DNA from 2 places in the Ewingella allii genome. Region 1 is predicted to be linked to the other one. Evidence: predicted binding sites of a transcription regulator. Region 1 holds the regulator's gene; the other holds the start of a gene.

The links. Region 1 encodes PurR, which represses purine synthesis genes. Its sites were predicted from a motif close to CANGCAAACGTTTGCNTG; they were not measured.
Region 2: a site for PurR is predicted at 1,637-1,654, ahead of rbsD (D-ribose pyranase). Genes of this name have one in related genera too.

The regions. Positions count from the first base shown of each region.
Region 1 is NZ_JAWUDN010000001.1:678,324-683,975, forward strand. It holds gene punC (purine nucleoside transporter PunC) at 1-136, opposite strand, end outside; gene punR (DNA-binding transcriptional activator PunR) at 296-1,201, shown strand; gene purR (HTH-type transcriptional repressor PurR) at 1,259-2,284, opposite strand; gene cydH (cytochrome bd-I oxidase subunit CydH) at 2,435-2,710, shown strand; gene SBO83_RS03315 (NlpC/P60 family protein) at 2,911-3,777, opposite strand; gene SBO83_RS03320 (Grx4 family monothiol glutaredoxin) at 4,262-4,615, shown strand; gene rnt (ribonuclease T) at 4,706-5,419, opposite strand; gene gloA (lactoylglutathione lyase) at 5,510-5,652, opposite strand, start outside.
Region 2 is NZ_JAWUDN010000005.1:2,923-8,574, reverse strand. It holds gene kup (low affinity potassium transporter Kup) at 1-1,456, shown strand, start outside; gene rbsD (D-ribose pyranase) at 1,667-2,086, shown strand; gene rbsA (ribose ABC transporter ATP-binding protein RbsA) at 2,094-3,599, shown strand; gene rbsC (ribose ABC transporter permease) at 3,606-4,577, shown strand; gene rbsB (ribose ABC transporter substrate-binding protein RbsB) at 4,601-5,491, shown strand; gene rbsK (ribokinase) at 5,548-5,652, shown strand, end outside.

The DNA.
Region 1 (5,652 bases):
TGGCGCTGATCAGGCCCGGCGTGGTGACTAAGGAGGTTTGCATCGCGCTGAATGCAGGCAGGTACATATCGGTGGCTAAAAAGCCCAGCATACTCAGCCCGGCGAGGTAGAGCATAAATCCAAAGGAGGGTTTCATTTTTCTCTTCTTAGATGCGATGTATCAATGACGTTACGTGGTGGCAAACAAATGCAGGAAAACTCCTGAGAAGTTTAAGTGTTTGGTAAAGGCGTTGTGAAACGCTAATATTTGCAGTGTTCTATCAAAAATATTGAAAGCAAGCCGGGGGCGAATGAAATGTGGTCAGAATACTCGTTAGAAGTGGTAGACGCCGTGGCGCGCACCGGCAGTTTTAGCGCGGCAGCCGTGGAGCTGCACCGCGTGCCCTCGGCGGTGAGTTATACCGTCCGCCAACTGGAACAGTGGCTGGCCGTGCCGCTGTTTGAGCGCCGCCATCGCGATGTGGAATTAACCCCGGCCGGGCAGGTTTTTGTCGAGGATGCGCGGTTGCTTATCAAAAAAATGATGGCGACCCGCCGCCAGTGCCAGCAGGTGGCAAATGGCTGGCGCGGCCAGCTCAGCGTGGCGGTTGACCGTATAGTTAAGCCAGAAAGGGCGCGGCGGCTAGTGACGGATTTCTATCGCACCTTCCCGGACACCGAGCTGATTATTCATTCCGAAGTGTTCAACGGCGTGTGGGATGCGCTGGTTGATGGCCGCGCTGACGTCGCCATCGGCGCCACCCGCGCGGTGCCCACCGGCGGGCGTTTTAGCTTTCGCGACATGGGCTTTATGGATTGGCACTGCGTGGTCAGCCCGAGCCATCCGCTGGCGGCGTTGCCCGCGCCGCTGATTGACGACCAGCTGCGAGAGTACCCCGCGCTATGTCTGGAAGACACCTCGCGTAGCTTACCCAAGCGCGATACCTGGACCTTGGATAATCAGCGTCGGCTGGTGGTGCCGGACTGGACCTGCGCCATTGAGTGCCTGTGCGCGGGGCTGTGTGTCGGCATGATGCCCGTCCATATGGTGGATAAATGGCTCGAGCAGGATAAGCTTCGCGTTTTGCAACTGGCTACGGATTTCCCGGAAAGCGCCTGCTGCCTGACGTGGGACCAAAGCAATCAGTCGCCCGCGCTGGCGTGGCTGCTGGACTATCTCGGCGACAGTGAAACCATGAATCAGGAGTGGTTGCGCAATTAAAAACGCCTGCATGGGAGCAGGCGTTGGTCGGTTCACTATTTTATTCGCGGCGCGCTATTAACGACGATAGTCGCGATACGGGCCGTCGGCCACTGAGCGGCGCTCAACCAGTTTCGGATGAACCTCGATGGTTTGCGACTCTTCGCGCTTGCTGACAATACGGTCGAGCAGCATGGTGAAGGCCATCTCGCCCAGACGCTCTTTCGGCTGGTGGATGGTGGTCAGGGCTGGAGAAAAGTAGCGCGCGTTACGCACGTTATCATAGCCGATCACCGAAATGTCTTGCGGCACGCGCAGGCCCATTTCGTCAGCGGCACAGATTGCCCCCATCGCCATCACGTCGCCGCCGCAGAAAACGGCGGTCGGGCGCTGCTTCTGCATCAAAATCTTGTGCATCGCCTGATAGCCGGATTCCGGCTCGAAATCCCCTTGCACTACCCACTCTTCGCGCAGCGGAATATTGGCTTCGGTTAAGGCTTTGACGAAGCCCTGGAAGCGACCGCCGCCGGTGTTGCGGGCTAGCTGGCCGGGGATCACGCCGATATCGCGATGACCGCGTTCAATCAGATAGCGCCCGGCCATGTAGCCGCCTTCAAAGGCGTTATCAATAATGCTGTCGGTGAAATTCTTGCGCGCTTCGCCCCAGTCCATCACCACCATAGGGATGGAGCGATACTCTTCGAGCATGTCCAACAGGGCGTCCGGGTATTCGGCGCACATCACCAATAAGCCGTCGACGCGCTTTTGCGCCAGCATCGCCAGATAGGCCTGTTGCTTATCGAGGTTATTGTGCGAGTTACATAAAATCAGCGTATAGCCTTTGGCGAAGCAGCTATTTTCAACGGCTTCGATAACTTCGGCGAAGTAGGGCGCTTCGCTGGAGGTTGCCAACAAGCCGATAGACTTGGTGTTATTAACCTTGAGGCTGCGAGCCACGGCGCTAGGCGAGTAGTGCAGCTCTTTAATGGCAGTCTGCACGGCGGCTTTAGTTTCTTCGGCGACGAAACGTGTTTTATTGATGACGTGCGACACGGTAGTGGTGGAAACGCCAGCCCGCTTTGCGACATCTTTTATCGTTGCCATGAAAAGAATGACTCCTGTACCGACGTGCTCTGGCACGTTAGCATTATGTTAATCGTTTGCTTGCGTGGATTTGACTGCTGAACAATAAAAGCGCAGTGAAATCGTTGGTGGGTTTTTCAGAAAAGGACAGCTGTCTGAAAGAACATCGGGATGAATCGACCGGCACGCAGCGTGGTAACCGCGAATTTTCTCTTATATCGCGGAAAAGGGGAAGTAAAAAGTCTTGTTAAGGCAGGGAATGATCACGAGATTTTAGCGGGAAACTGTGAGAAACTGCTTTGGCACACAAACTGTATGGCTTACGGCGTGGCCGCATTTGATCCACAAGGAGTTTTCATGGACAGCAATCTGAAATTCGCATTGATCACGACAGTCGGCGCATTGGCAATGATTTTGGCCTTTAGCTTCACGGCGGTAATGCACTAATCCTCTCATTCCGAGTAGGGCTTAGGCGCGTTAAACCGTGTTCGGTTCTAGTTAGAAAAGTTAAATAAATAGAGAAAAGGGCGACCCCATCACTGGGATCGCCCTTTTTGTTTTCGTCTTGCTGTGCTCGAATTTGACTCAACAATTTCATAAGCGTTTCGTTAAATGCTATTCAGTGACTGATTAGCGGTGGGGCCGACTTAACGAATCGTTTTAGGCGTCATGACGCGACGCGCGCCAACATAGTGATCTTGCCAGTAATCGTCACCCAAGGAGGTGATTTTAATATCTTCACCGGTTCGCGGTGACTGGATAAACTTGCCGTTGCCGAGATACACGCCCACGTGGTCTGCTGCGCCGCGCTTGCTGATCCTGAAGAAGACTAAATCGCCACTCTCCAGTTCACCGCGTTTAACCGGCGCCGCGTCACGAAGGTGGTACATTTCGTTAGCGGTGCGCGGCATTTTAATGCGAATCAAATCTTTATAGGCGTAATACACTAAACCACTGCAATCAAATCCGGTATTCGGTGAAGTCCCACCCCAGCGATAAGGTTTGCCAACCTGATGCATCAACTTGGTCATCGCTGTTTGCTGCGCGTGTTGGTAACGTTTTTTGTGCGCGGCGCTTAATGTTATGGGTTTACTGTTTTTTGCCAGAACGTCTTTGTCACCTCGGTGACGCCCGTAAGCTTTTTTGCCGTTCTTTTTGGTTTCGTTCTTGGCCAGCGTTCGACTTTCTTTTTTGGTTTCGGTTTTGCGTAACGCGACTTTGGTGATTTTCTTTTCAGCTCGCTGATGGTGAGCAAGCTTGGCCGGTGCGGCCTTTTTCGTTTCTTTCGATTCTTTCGTTTTACTGGTTTTGGTTTTTTCTTCTTTTACCGGCTCTGCCTTGGACTTTTTACTGGTCTTGGCCACGGCTTTTCGCTTTCGGCGCTCATCGGGTTTAGCCTGACTCACGTGGCTTTTCTTATGATCGGCGGAAACGTTAGCGTTTGGCGCTGCGTGCGCCAAATTAAGAAATAGCTGGGTAAATAGCAGTACGGAAAGCGTAATCAATAAACGCATGGCGTCGTTACCAATATTGGCCCAAAGTTAAACATCATAGATGTCAGAGTATTGCCCAAATGAACCGGACAAAACAGCACGAAATGCCTCGATTCTAGATCATATTGTGAGAAAAAGTTAATAGCATTTTAAATGCTGAGAAAATAGTCATTAAACGGTTTTAAAAGCACCATATTTCAGTGAGTTGAAATAATGCTCTATGCCGTGCGGAAGGCTCATTCGGCAGTTAAATTTGTTAGGCAAAAATGTTATTCTGAATGACTGTTTATTTTTGCGACCTGTGAGGCATTTTAATAAAAATGGCACAGGCAGTTGAATAATGCATGGCGCAGTGGAGAAAAACCCTGCAAAAAATGGCGTTTTTATCCCATGCCAGCCATCGTTACAATAGAAGACAAGCGACAAAGGCTGCGGGTTCCCATAAGCAGCCTGCGCATAATGAGTAATGACCGTGACAGCCAGCTTTGGCTTGAGGAAGCAAGAAATGACCACACCAACTATTGAAAAGATCCAGAAGCAGGTTTCCGAAAACCCAATCCTTCTGTACATGAAAGGTTCACCTAAGCTGCCAAGCTGCGGTTTCTCTGCTCAGGCGGTTCAGGCTCTTTCTGCCTGTGGTGAGCGTTTCGCTTACGTTGATATCCTGCAAAACCCAGATATCCGTGCTGAAATGCCAAAATATGCTAACTGGCCAACCTTCCCGCAGCTGTGGGTAGACGGCGAGCTGGTTGGCGGTTGCGACATCGTGATTGAAATGTACCAGCGCGGTGAGCTACAGCAGCTGATCAAAGAAACTGCTGAGAAATACAAATCTTCTGAAGAGCAGCAACCTGAGTAATTTCAGGCTCCCGCTGTAATAGCAGAGCAAATAAAAAGAGCGGCCATCTGAGCCGCTCTTTTTTTATCTGTCGAATTCCGCCAAGCCCACTTATTCAGCCTGACTGTCTGTCTCGCTCGGCGCTGCAGTCTCATCGCCCACCGGCAGTGGCCAGCCACCAAGACGCTTCCAGCGGTTTACCAGTTCACAGAACAGCTTGGCCGTCTGCTCGGTGTCATACAGCGCCGAGTGCGCCTGGCTGCTGTCGAACACCATGCCGGCGCTGATACAGGCTTTCGCCAACACCGTCTGTCCGAGCACCAATCCGCTGAGTGCGGCGGTATCGAAAGTGGCAAAAGGGTGGAAAGGGTTGCGTTTCAGCCCGGCGCGCTCTGCGGCAGCCATCAGGAAGCTGTGATCGAAGTTGGCATTGTGCGCCACGATGATCGCCCGATTGCAGTTCTGCTCTTTCATTCCCTTGCGAATGGCTTTGAAAATCGCGTGTAGCGCATCATATTCGCTCACCGCGCCGCGCAGGGGGTTGGTCGGGTCTATGCCGTTAAAGGCCAGCGCCTCCGGTACCAGAATGGAACCCTCGAAAGGCTCGACGTGGAAATGCAACGTTTCGTCGCTCTCCAGCCAACCCTCGTCATCCATCTTTAACGTAATGGCGGCAATTTCTAGCAGCGCATCGGTCTGGGCGTTAAATCCTGCGGTTTCAACATCGATAACTACGGGATAAAAACCACGAAATCGGCCTCTCAGGGCGTTAATGTCACTATTCTCGGCCATTAGTTTCTTATCTTCATCGAATTCAGCCGGCATTATGACAAATTTTTCTGTCAGTTGCAGGAGGGGAGGAAAAAAGGGCAACAAAAAAGGGCGCTTATGCGCCCTTGATAGCGGAAGGCGGGATTAGTGACCCAGACCTTGACCCGCATGTTTAGATTCGATCAGCTCGATTTTGTAGCCGTCCGGGTCTTCGACGAAAGCGATGATGGTAGAACCGCCTTTCACCGGGCCGGCTTCGCGCGTCACGTTACCACCGGCTTTACGAA
Region 2 (5,652 bases), on a different contig from region 1:
GCTCGACCCTTATATCGTGCCGCTTTCTATTACCGTCCTGACGTTACTGTTCATCATCCAGAAGCACGGCACCGGCATTGTCGGCAAGCTGTTTGCCCCGGTGATGCTGCTGTGGTTCCTGACGCTGGCGGTGCTGGGTATTAACAGTATTGCTCAAAACCCAGAAGTGCTGCGGGCCATGAACCCGATGTGGGCGGTGAACTTCTTTATTGAGCATAAATCCTTCTCCTTCTTTGCGCTCGGCGCGGTGGTGCTTTCCATCACGGGTGTTGAGGCGCTGTATGCCGATATGGGCCACTTCGGTAAATTCCCTATTCGTCTGGCGTGGTTCACCGTGGTGCTACCTTCGCTGGTGCTGAACTACTTCGGGCAAGGCGCACTGCTGCTCAAAAACCCCGAGGCGATTAAAAACCCGTTCTTCCTGCTGGCACCTGACTGGGCGCTGATCCCACTGCTGATTCTGGCGACCCTCGCCACCATTATCGCCTCGCAGGCGGTGATCTCCGGCGTGTTCTCCCTGACTCGTCAGGCAGTTCGTTTGGGCTATCTGCCGCCAATGCGCATCATCCACACCTCAGAAATGGAAGCCGGGCAGATCTACATTCCCGCCATTAACTGGACGCTCTATTTCGCAGTGGTTATCGTCATCGCCAGCTTCGAGCATTCGAGTAATTTGGCCGCCGCCTATGGTATTGCCGTGACCGGCACCATGGTGCTGACCTCGATTCTCTCCTGCACCGTGGCGCTGAAAAACTGGCACTGGAAAGCTTTCCTGGTCGGCATTCTGCTGGTAGTTCTGCTGTTTATCGACGTGCCGATGTTCGCGGCGAACGCCACCAAGCTGTTCTCCGGCGGCTGGCTGCCTCTGACTCTCGGCCTGTGCATGTTTATCGTGATGACTACGTGGAAAAGCGAGCGTTTCCGCCTTATGCGCCGAATGCACGAACACGGCAACTCGCTGGAAGCCATGATCGCCTCGCTGGAGAAATCGCCGCCGGTGCGCGTGCCGGGCACTGCGGTTTATATGTCCCGCGCCACTAACGTCATTCCGTTTGCCCTGCTGCACAACCTCAAGCACAACAAAGTGCTGCACGAGCGCGTGGTGCTGCTGACGCTGCGCACCGAAGACGCGCCTTATGTGCACAATGTTCGCAGGGTGACTATTGAGCAGCTCTCGCCGACCTTCTGGCGCGTGGTGGCGAGCTACGGTTTCAAAGAGACGCCAAACGTTGAGGAAGTGTTCCACCGCTGCGGGCTGGAAGGTCTGCCGTGCCGCATGATGGAAACTTCGTTCTTTATGTCCCACGAGTCGCTAATCCTCACCAAGCGGCCTTGGTATCTCTACTTCCGCGGCAAGCTGTTTATGGCTCTCAGCCGCAACGCGCTGCGCGCGCCGGACCAGTTCGAGATCCCGCCTAACCGCGTTATCGAGCTAGGGACGCAGGTGGAAATCTAATTCGCCTGTGGTGAACAAAGGGCACTTTCGAGTGCCCTTTTGCTTTTCTAAACGCCGTGAAAAGTCATTAACTCAAATTTAGCGCGGCTTTCTAAAACGGGTAGCGAAACGTTTCGACGGCGATCACAATTTCATCACAAGGCGATTGCCAGTTTCTAGCATCGTCATAAACTCAGCAGTGAGCGAAACGTTTCGCTGTCGGAGTTCACAATGAAGAAATCACCGCTTTTAAATGCCGAAATCTCCCATGTCATTGCCAGGTTAGGTCATACCGATCAGCTGGTTATTGCCGATGCCGGTTTACCGGTACCCGCATCTTCCCAACGCATCGATCTGGCGCTAACTGCCGGTGTTCCTACTTTCTTGCAAGTTTTTAAGGTAGTGACCCATGAGATGCAGGTTGAGCGCGCGATTCTCGCCGAGGAGATCGTCGAAAAAAATCCTCAACTCCATGAAGCGTTACTCGCGCAGTTGAAACAGCTTGAGCAACATCAGGGAAACACCATCAGCCTTGAGTACATCAGCCATGAGTCATTCAAGGTGCAAACCGAACACAGCCGGGCCGTGGTCCGTAGCGGGGAATGTTCGCCGTACGCGAACGTTATTCTTTGTGCTGGCGTAACCTTCTGAGGCCTTTATGCAACCTTTGCTGCAACTCTCAGGGATTGATAAAGCGTTCCCCGGCGTTAAAGCGCTCTCCGGCGCGGCGCTGAGCGTCTATCCGGGTCGCGTGATGGCGCTGGTGGGTGAAAACGGTGCCGGTAAGTCCACCATGATGAAAGTGCTGACGGGGATCTATCAAAAGGATGCCGGTTCGCTGCGTTTTCTGGGGAAAGAGGCCGCGTTTAATGGGCCGAAAGATTCTCAGGAAGCCGGGATCGGCATTATTCATCAGGAATTAAACCTGATCCCCCAACTGACTATCGCGGAAAACATCTTTCTTGGCCGCGAGTTTGTGAATGGTTTTGGCCGCATCAACTGGAAGAAGATGTACGCTGAAGCCGACAAACTGCTGGCGCGCCTGAACCTGCGTTACAGCAGCCATCGTCTGGTGGGCGAGTTATCGATTGGTGACCAGCAAATGGTGGAAATCGCCAAAGTGCTGAGCTTCGAATCTCAAGTCATCATCATGGATGAGCCGACCGACGCTTTAACCGATACTGAAACCGCCTCTTTATTTAACGTCATCCGCGAGCTGAAAGCGGCGGGTTGCGGCGTGGTGTACATCTCGCACCGCATGAAAGAAATCTTCGAAATCTGTGATGACGTCACCGTGTTCCGCGACGGCCAGTTCATCGCCGAGCGCCCGGTAAGCGAATTGCAGGAAGACACGCTGATCGAAATGATGGTTGGCCGCCGCCTTGAAGAGCAGTACCCGCGCCTCAAGCAAGAGCGCGGCGCGCTGCGCCTGCAAGTGCGCAATGTCTCCGGGCCGGGCGTCAAAGATGTCAGCTTCAACTTATATGCTGGCGAAATTCTCGGTGTCTCTGGGCTAATGGGCGCCGGTCGTACCGAGTTGATGAAGATTCTGTACGGCGCGCTGCCGCGTAAAGCGGGCTATGTCGCGCTGGATGGCCGCGAAGTTGTCACCCATTCCCCGCAGGACGGGTTGGCGAACGGCATCGTTTATATCTCTGAGGATCGTAAGCGCGACGGCCTGGTGCTCGGCATGTCAGTCAAAGAGAACATGTCGCTGACCGCGCTGCGCTACTTCAGCCGCGCGGGTGGCAGCCTTAAACATGCTGATGAGCAGCAGGCGGTCGGCGATTTCATTCGCATGTTTAACATCAAGACGCCGTCCATGATGCAGCCTATCGGCCTGCTCTCCGGGGGCAATCAGCAGAAAGTGGCGATTGCTCGCGGGCTGATGACGCGTCCAAAAGTTCTGATCCTCGACGAGCCAACGCGCGGCGTTGACGTCGGCGCCAAGAAAGAGATTTACCAGCTTATTAACCAGTTCAAGCGCGAAGGTTTGAGCATCATTTTGATTTCGTCAGAAATGCCAGAGGTTATCGGCATGAGTGACCGGATCATGGTGATGCACGAAGGCCATTTAAGCGGTGAATTCCCGATAGAACAGGCTACGCAAGAAGTGTTGATGGCAGCCGCTGTCGGCAAGCAATACGGCGTGACGCAGGAGTAATCAACTATGAGTTCTCAGACTATGCCAGCCAAAAAGGGCTGGTTCACAAAAGAATGGTTGTTAGAGCAGAAATCGCTGATTGCGCTGCTGGTGCTGATTGCCGTGGTCTCTTCCATGAGCCCGAATTTCTTCACACTGAACAACCTGTTTAACATTCTTCAACAAACCTCGGTCAACGCCATTATGGCCGTGGGCATGACGCTGGTTATCCTGACGTCGGGGATCGACTTATCCGTCGGTTCGCTGCTGGCCTTAACGGGCGCGGTGGCGGCATCGATTGTGGGCTTAGAAGTGAATGCGCTGGTGGCCGTCGCCGGTGCGCTGGCCTTGGGGGCGGCGGTAGGTGCCGTCACCGGGGTGATTGTCGCTAAAGGCAAGGTTCAGGCGTTTATTGCCACACTGGTGATGATGCTCCTGCTGCGCGGTGTCACCATGGTGTACACCAACGGCAGCCCGATCAGCACCGGATTCACCGATGTTGCTGATACATTTGGCTGGTTTGGTATCGGTCGCCCGCTGGGCATCCCGACGCCGGTCTGGCTGATGGTGGTGGTGTTTGCGCTGGCGTGGTACATGCTGCATCACACCCGTTTAGGACGTTATATCTACGCGCTGGGCGGCAATGAGTCCGCGACGCGTCTGTCAGGTATCAGCGTTGATAAAGTTAAAATTATCGTCTACTCCCTGTGTGGTTTATTAGCGGCTTTAGCCGGCATTATCGAAGTGGCGCGTTTGTCCTCTGCGCAACCGACTGCCGGTACCGGTTATGAGCTGGACGCGATTGCCGCTGTGGTGTTGGGAGGAACCAGCCTGTCGGGTGGTAAAGGACGCATTGTAGGAACGTTGATCGGCGCGCTGATCCTCGGTTTCCTGAATAACGGTTTGAATTTATTAGGCGTATCCTCCTACTACCAAATGATAGTCAAAGCAGTCGTGATATTGCTGGCTGTTCTGGTAGATAACAAAAGCAACAAATAACCTCCCCTACAGGAATTATGACCATGAATATGAAAAAACTGGCAGTTTGGGTTTCCGCAGCAGCAATTACCGCCTCTTTCAGCGCCAACGTATTGGCTAAAGACACCATCGCGCTGGTGGTTTCTACGCTGAACAACCCGTTCTTCGTTTCCATGAAAGACGGCGCGCAGAAAGAAGCTGACAAGCTGGGCTACAACCTGGTGGTGCTGGATTCCCAGAACAACCCGGCGAAAGAGTTGGCAAACGTGCAGGACCTGACGGTTCGCGGCACCAAGCTGATGCTGATCAACCCGACTGACTCCGACGCCGTGGGTAACGCCGTTGCCATGGCGAACCAAGCTAAGATCCCTGTGATCACCCTTGACCGTCAGGCAAGCAAAGGCGAAGTGGCAAGCCACGTGGCCTCTGATAACGCCTTCGGCGGTAAAATGGCCGGTGATTACATCGCTAAGAAAGTCGGTGAAAACGCCAAAGTTATCGAACTGGAAGGTATTGCCGGGACTTCCGTTGCCCGCGAACGTGGCAAAGGCTTCGCTCAGGCCGCTGAAAAGCACCACTTCACTATTCTGGCTAGCCAGCCGGCAGACTTCGACCGTACTAAAGGTCTGAACGTTATGCAGAACCTGCTGACTGCACATCCAGACGTGCAGGCGGTATTTGCTCAGAATGACGAAATGGCATTAGGTGCGCTGCGTGCCTTGCAGACCGCGGGTAAAACCGACGTTCTGGTGGTAGGTTTTGACGGCACCGAAGATGGCATCAAAGCGGTTAACAGTGGCAAGATGGGCGCAACCGTGGCCCAGCGTCCAGACCAGATTGGTGTGATTGGCGTTCAGACTGCTGATAAAGTGCTGAAAGGCGAAAAAGTGCCTGCTGTTATTCCAGTAGATCTGAAACTGGTTGCACAGCCGTAATTGACAGACTCTGCGCCGCTCCTGTTGGGCGGCGCAACATGACTCAGGGAACGCAAATGGATACAGGTAAACTGGTGGTTCTCGGCAGTATCAATGCCGACCATATTCTCAATATCAATCAATTCCCTCAGCCTGGCGAAACGGTGATCGGTAAACAATAT